DNA from 2 places in the Bradyrhizobium sp. S3.3.6 genome. Region 2 is predicted to be linked to the other one. Evidence: riboswitches for the same ligand, from Rfam matches in the RefSeq annotation. Region 2 holds a riboswitch; the other holds the start of a gene.
What was found. Region 2 has a riboswitch for glycine ahead of ABID59_RS14690 (D-amino acid dehydrogenase). Riboswitches for the same ligand answer to the same signal wherever they lie in the genome.

Region 1: linked by a shared signal. The riboswitch ahead of gcvT (glycine cleavage system aminomethyltransferase GcvT) and the one ahead of ABID59_RS14690 (D-amino acid dehydrogenase) in region 2 are both predicted to bind glycine.

What each region holds. Positions count from the first base shown of each region.
Region 1 is NZ_JBEPOT010000004.1:563,361-566,766, forward strand. It holds gene alaS (alanine--tRNA ligase) at 1-1,459, opposite strand, end outside; glycine riboswitch at 1,704-1,794, shown strand; gene gcvT (glycine cleavage system aminomethyltransferase GcvT) at 1,941-3,089, shown strand; gene gcvH (glycine cleavage system protein GcvH) at 3,103-3,406, shown strand, end outside.
Region 2 is NZ_JBEPOT010000004.1:419,001-422,406, forward strand. It holds gene ABID59_RS14680 (ABC transporter substrate-binding protein) at 1-305, opposite strand, end outside; gene ABID59_RS14685 (M20/M25/M40 family metallo-hydrolase) at 575-1,705, shown strand; glycine riboswitch at 1,800-1,904, shown strand; glycine riboswitch at 1,908-2,035, shown strand; gene ABID59_RS14690 (D-amino acid dehydrogenase) at 2,104-3,406, shown strand, end outside.

The DNA.
Region 1 (3,406 bases), 140 kb from region 2:
TGTCGCCGGCCTTGAGGCTCGCGACTTCCCGGCCGTCCTTCACCAGCGCCGACACCACGCCTTCGGCGCTCTCGGTCTCGTAGCCCAGAAATTCGGTAGCACCCAACTTCTCGCGCAGCGGGAACCAGATCGCCTCGGAGGCCGCCTCGCCGGATCCCTTCCAGGACTCGCGCGCCTTGGCCTTTTGACGCTCCATCGCGTCGGTGAAGGCGGACTGGTCGACGCCGATGCCGCGCGACTTCAGCGCGTCCTGGGTCAGGTCCAGCGGGAAGCCGTAGGTGTCGTAGAGCGTGAAGGCGACGTCGCCGTCGAACATGTCGCCGTTCTTCAAGGACGCGCTCTTCTCGTCGAGAATGGCGAGACCGCGCACCAGCGTCTTGCGGAAGCGGGTCTCTTCCAGCCGCAGCGTTTCCTCGATCAGATTCTCGGCGCGCATCAGGTCGGGATAGGCCTGGCCCATCTCGCGGACCAGCGCCCAGACCAGGCGATGCATCAGCGGCTCTTTCGCGCCGAGCAGCTGCGCATGGCGCATCGCGCGGCGCATGATCCGGCGCAGCACGTAACCGCGGCCCTCGTTGGAGGGCAGCACGCCATCCGCGACCAGGAAGGCGGAAGAGCGCAAATGGTCGGCGATGACGCGGAACGAGGCCACCGTCTGCTCGTTCGGCCCGTGGCCCAGCGCGGACGACGTCGCATCGATCAGGTGACGGAACAGGTCGGTCTCGAACACGCTGTCGACGCCCTGCATGATGCTGGCCATGCGCTCCAGGCCCATGCCGGTGTCGATCGAGGGACGCGGCAGATCCACGCGCTCCTCCTTCGTCACCTGCTCGTATTGCATGAAGACGAGATTCCAGAATTCGAGGAAGCGATCGCCGTCCTCCTCCGGAGAGCCCGGAGGGCCGCCCCAGATGTGGTCGCCGCGATCGATGAAGATCTCCGAGCACGGGCCGCACGGGCCGGTGTCGCCCATTGCCCAGAAATTGTCCGAGGTCGGGATGCGGATGATACGGTCGTCGGAGAAGCCGGCGATCTTCTTCCAGAGCCCGTGCGCCTCGTCGTCGGTGTGGTAGACGGTGACGAGCAGCTTGTCCTTGTTCAGCCCAAACTCCTTCGTGATGAGCTTCCAGGCCAGCTCGATCGCGCGCTCCTTGAAGTAGTCGCCGAACGAGAAGTTGCCGAGCATCTCGAAGAAGGTGAGATGGCGCGCGGTGTAGCCGACATTGTCGAGGTCGTTGTGCTTGCCGCCGGCGCGCACGCATTTCTGCGAAGTGGTGGCGCGCTGATACGGCCGCTTCTCGACACCTGTAAAAACGTTCTTGAACTGCACCATGCCGGCATTGGTGAACATCAACGTCGGGTCGTTGCGCGGCACCAATGGCGAGGACGACACGATCTCGTGGCCGTTCTCGGCAAAGAAGTTCAGAAAGGTCGACCTGATCTCGTTGACGCCGCTCATGTTCATCCAATCGGGTGTGCTTGGACCCGCTTCCTTGCCGTCCAAACCTGGGATTCGGCTGATATCTGCGGGCCAAAGCGCTTTTAGACAAGGCCAGCTTCGCTGTCCAGAAACTGTGCAGAGAGATCAGAGGGTTGCCGCAGTCGCGCAATCCCGTTGCGATCCCGTTGCAATCCCGTTGGAAAGCCGCAAAGGGCGCGTTGACAGGCTTGGCCGGGCTGTGGTCTGTACCCATCTGTATCGTACGGCCACGTCGGGAGAGACCGGCTTTGGGTAGCCGGCGCCGAAGGAGCAACCGCCCCGGAAACTCTCAGGCAAAAGGACCGCGTGGCTTTGACGACATCTGGAAAGAGGCGCCGACGGGCTTAAGGCCCGGACTGCGTCCGCCGACGGGATAATACTCTCAGGCACAGCGACAGATGGGGCTTCGATTGGTGTCCTCAGGGGAATCGTCCCCGGGGAACCGCCGAGGGCCCCTGTGATGTCAGTGCGCGACGACCGAGACTCCCTGAGACGTACCCCCCTCTACGACCTCCATGTGTCGCTCGGCGGCAAGATGGTGCCGTTCGCGGGCTATGACATGCCCGTGCAGTACCCCGCGGGCGTCCTGAAAGAGCACCTCCAGACCCGCAACCAGGCCGGCCTGTTCGACGTCTCCCATATGGGCCAGATCGCGCTCCGGCCGAAGTCGGGCAAGGTCGAGGACGCCGCCCGTGCGCTGGAGCGGCTGGTGCCGCAGGATATTCTGGCGATTGCACCGGGCCGGCAGCGCTACGCCCAGTTCACCAATGCCGATGGCGGCCTCCTCGACGACCTGATGGTCGCCAATTTCGGCGATCATTTGTTCCTGGTCGTCAACGCCGCCTGCAAGGCCGAGGACGAGGCGCATCTGCGCGCCAATCTCTCCGACGCCTGCGTCATCGATTCGCTCGCCGATCGCGCGCTGATCGCCTTACAGGGCCCGAAGGCCGAGGCTGCACTGGCGAAATTGTGTGCAGAGGCGCCCGCCATAAAGTTCATGGACGCCGGCCCGCATCAGGTCGCCGGGCTTGCCTGCTTTGTCTCGCGTTCCGGCTACACCGGCGAGGACGGTTTTGAAATTTCGGTGCCCGCTGCGGATGCCGAGCGCCTGGCCAGGACGCTGCTGGAAAATCCTGACGTGATGCCGATCGGCTTAGGGGCCCGCGACAGCCTGCGGCTGGAAGCCGGCCTCTGCCTCTACGGCCACGACATCGACACTGCGACCACGCCGGTCGAGGCCGCGCTGGAATGGTCGGTGCAGAAAAGCCGCCGCAGCGGCGGCGCCCGCGCCGGCGGTTTTCCCGGAGCCGAAAAGATCCTCGCTCATTTCGATCACGGCGCATCCCGCCGCCGCGTCGGCCTGCGCACTGAGGGCCGCGCGCCGGTGCGCGAAGGCGCGCTGCTGTTTGCCGATAGCGCTGGCGGCGAGCCGATCGGAAAGGTCACCTCGGGCGGTTTCGGCCCGAGCCTGAATGCGCCGGTCGCGATGGGCTATGTGCCCACAAGCCTGAGCGCGCTCGGCACAAAACTCTTTGCCGAGGTGCGCGCGCAACGTCTGCCGCTCACCGTCGCCGCCATGCCCTTCATGAAAAACACCTACAAACGCTGAGGACTTTAAGAAAATGACCACGACGCTGTACACCTCCGACCATGAATGGCTCGCGATCGACGGCGATATCGCCACTGTGGGCATCACCGATTACGCGCAGTCGCAGCTCGGCGACGTCGTGTTCGTCGAGCTGCCCAAGCTCGGCCGCGTCCTCAAGAAGGCCGAAGCCGCAGCCGTCGTGGAATCGGTGAAGGCCGCCTCCGACGTCTACGCGCCTGTGACCGGCGAGGTGCTGGAGACCAACCCCGATCTCGCAAGCGAGCCGGCGCTGGTCAATTCGGATGCGCAAGGCAAAGCCTGGTTTTTCAAGATCAGGA
Region 2 (3,406 bases):
CCATCGCGCAGCGTGAAGGTGTAGGTGAGCTTGTCGTCCGAGATCTTCCAGTCCGCCATCTGCGGCTGGATCTTGAAGTTCGCATCCGTCGTGATCAGCGTGTCATAGACCATGTAGCCATGGTCACGCGTGATGTAGGCGGTGGTGAAGATCGGATCGATGATGCGCAGATCCGAATGCATCACCGCGGTGATGGTCTTGCCGGCCGCAAACACCGGCGAGGCCATCGCCGTCGCAAGTGCGACGACCGACAGCGCGAGTGTGGAGGCGAACGCGCGTCGCCCCCGGCGCATCAAGCTCAACATAGAAAGTTTCTCCTGGCGTGAAACTGTTCAAAGGCAGGTTATTGGTTGGGCATTCGGTTCGTTCCTTAGGCGAACTAACCTCATGCAATGCCTTTATCTTTTCGAGACTTGCAGACAGTGTTGAGCGCGTCAATCCGGTTTCGGTGCAGCCCATGGCATCGCGCGCACGGGCTCCACAATGACCGGTTTGGCTCTACAACTCTTCCCGCTTGTCCTGCCCGCGCCGATGCAATGCGCATTCCATCTTTCGAAGCTTGAGAGACATCAAGATGAATCCAGCCAATCTTCCCTTCGATTCCGAGGCGATGCTCGAGGGCCTGCGCACCTGGGTGGAATGCGAGAGCCCGACCTGGGACGCAGGAGCGGTCAACCGTATGCTCGATATCGCAGCGCGGGATATGGCGATCATGGGTGCGACCATCGAGCGCATCGCCGGCCGTCAGGGCTTTGGCGGCGTCGTCCGCGCGCGCTTCCCGCATCCAAAGCAGGGCGAGCCGGGCATCCTGATCGCCGGGCACGTGGATACCGTCCACCCGGTCGGCACCATCGAGAAGCTGAAATGGCGGCGCGAGGGCAACAAGTGCTACGGCCCGGGCATCTACGACATGAAGGGCGGCAACTATCTCTCGCTGGAAGCGATCCGGCAGCTGGCGCGCGCGTCCTTCACCACGCCGCTGCCGGTCACCATCCTATTTACGCCGGACGAGGAAGTCGGCACGCCCTCGACGCGCGACATCATCGAGGCGGAAGCTGCGCGCAACAAATATGTGCTGGTGCCCGAGCCCGGCCGCGCCGACAACGGCGTCACCACCGGACGTTACGCCATCGCGCGATTCAATCTGGAAGCGACGGGGCGGCCGAGCCACGCGGGCGCGACCCTGTCGGCGGGTCGCTCGGCAATCCGCGAGATGGCAAGGCAGATTCTTGCCATCGACGCGATGACGACGGAAGACTGCACTTTCTCGGTCGGCGTCGTGCATGGCGGACAATGGGTCAATTGCGTCGCAACGACTGCCACCGGCGAAGCGCTCTCCATGGCGAAGCGCCAGGCCGATCTCGACCGCGGCGTCGAGCGGATGCTGGCACTGTCGGGCACCGCGAACGACGTCAACTTCAAGGTGACGCGTGGCGTGACGCGGCCGGTGTGGGAGGCGGATGCCGGCACCATGGCGCTGTATGAAAAGGCGCGCGGCATCGCCAAATCTCTCGGCGCGGAATTACCGCATGCGAGCTCCGGCGGAGGCTCCGACGGCAACTTTACGGGCGCGATGGGAATTCCGACGCTCGACGGTCTCGGCGTGCGCGGCGGCAATGGCCACACGCTCGAGGAGTTCATCGAGGTCGAGAGCCTGGTTGAACGCGGGCGCTTGATGGCTGGGTTGCTTGCGACGCTGGAGTAATTGAATCAACTTCGCACTGCACAATGCGTTGGCAGGCGCGGTTCAAATTTAGCCTTGTCTAAAAATAAGGCGCATCGTACTGCTCGATGGTCCACGCGACGATGCGGGAGAGATCGCAATGAAGGCTTCCAGCTTTCATTGCGGCGCCGACGGAGCAACCGCCCCGGAAACTCTCAGGCAAAAGGACTGTATCGTCAGGACGATCTGGAGAGAGACGGCACGAATGAGACATCGTGACGTCCACCGAAGGGGATAGTCCGTATTGGCCTTGTGAGGTCCGCCCTCGTCGAGGTCCGTGTCGGATCAAGCTCTCAGGTAACCGTGACAGATGGGGCGCCGCCAACGGCTTTCGGGCCGGCGGTTAGCCGACTCTAACTCACGGGAGCCCCGACTTCATCATGACTCATATCGCCATCATTGGCGCCGGCATCACCGGCGTAACGACTGCCTATGCCCTGCTCGAACGCGGCTTTGAGGTGACGGTGCTCGACAAGCACCGCTACGCCGCGATGGAGACCTCGTTTGCGAACGGCGGGCAGCTCTCCGCCAGCAATGCCGAGGTGTGGAATAGCACCGCCACGATCCTGAAAGGCCTGCGCTGGATGTTCCGGCGCGACGCGCCGCTGCTGATGAACCCGCGGCCGAACTGGCACAAATATTCCTGGATGAGCGAGTTCGTCGCCAATATCGGAAACTACCGTGCCAACACGATTCTGACCACGCGGCTCGCGATCGAAGCCCGCAAGCACCTGTTCGAGATTGCGGCACGCGAAGGCATCGACTTCGATCTCGAACGTCGCGGCATCCTCCACATCTATCACGACAGGAAGGGTTTCGAGTCCGGCCTGCGCGTCAATGCACTGCTGCAGGAAGGTGGGCTCGATCGGCGCCCGGTGACTTCGGAGGAAATCCGCACGATCGAGCCGACGCTGCGCAAGGATTATTACGGCGGCTTCTACACGCCGTCGGATGCGACCGGCGACATCCACAAGTTCACGCGCGGGCTGGCGGATGCCTGCAAGCGTCGCGGCGCAACCTTCATCCATGAGGCCAATATCGATTCCATCGCGCAAGTCCGCGGCGGCTTCGTCATCGGCTGGGCTGATCTGTCCGCAAGCGACGCGGTCGCCTCCGCGCGCGGCGTGCTGAAGGTTGATGGCGTCGTGGTCTGCGCCGGCGTTGCCAGCCGTCACTTCGCCGCCCTGCTCGACGAGCGCGTCAACGTCTATCCGGTGAAGGGCTATTCGATCACCGTGCACCTCGATACCGACGAAAGCCGTAGCGCGACGCCGACCGTCAGCCTGCTCGACGAAGCCGCCAAGATCGTCACTAGCCGGCTCGGCGCGGATCGTTTTCGCGTTGCCGGCACGGCCGAGTTCAACGACTTCAACCGCGACATCCGCGCCGACCGCGTGCAGCCATTGATCGACTGGGTGCGCAGCAATTTCCCGGCGGTCGAGACGTCTCGCATTATTCCGTGGGCCGGGCTGCGTCCGATGATGCCCGACATGATGCCGGTGGTGCGAGCAGGCCGGATGCCCGGCGTGTTCTTCAACACCGGCCACGGCCATCTCGGCTGGACGTTATCGGCCGCGACCGCGCAAATGATTGCCGCAACCATCGACGGCTGGCGCGGGCTCAACGCGCCGCCAACCGTCCCTTCGCTTCGGGGCGAACTTGCGGTTGAGCGCGAGATGCGCT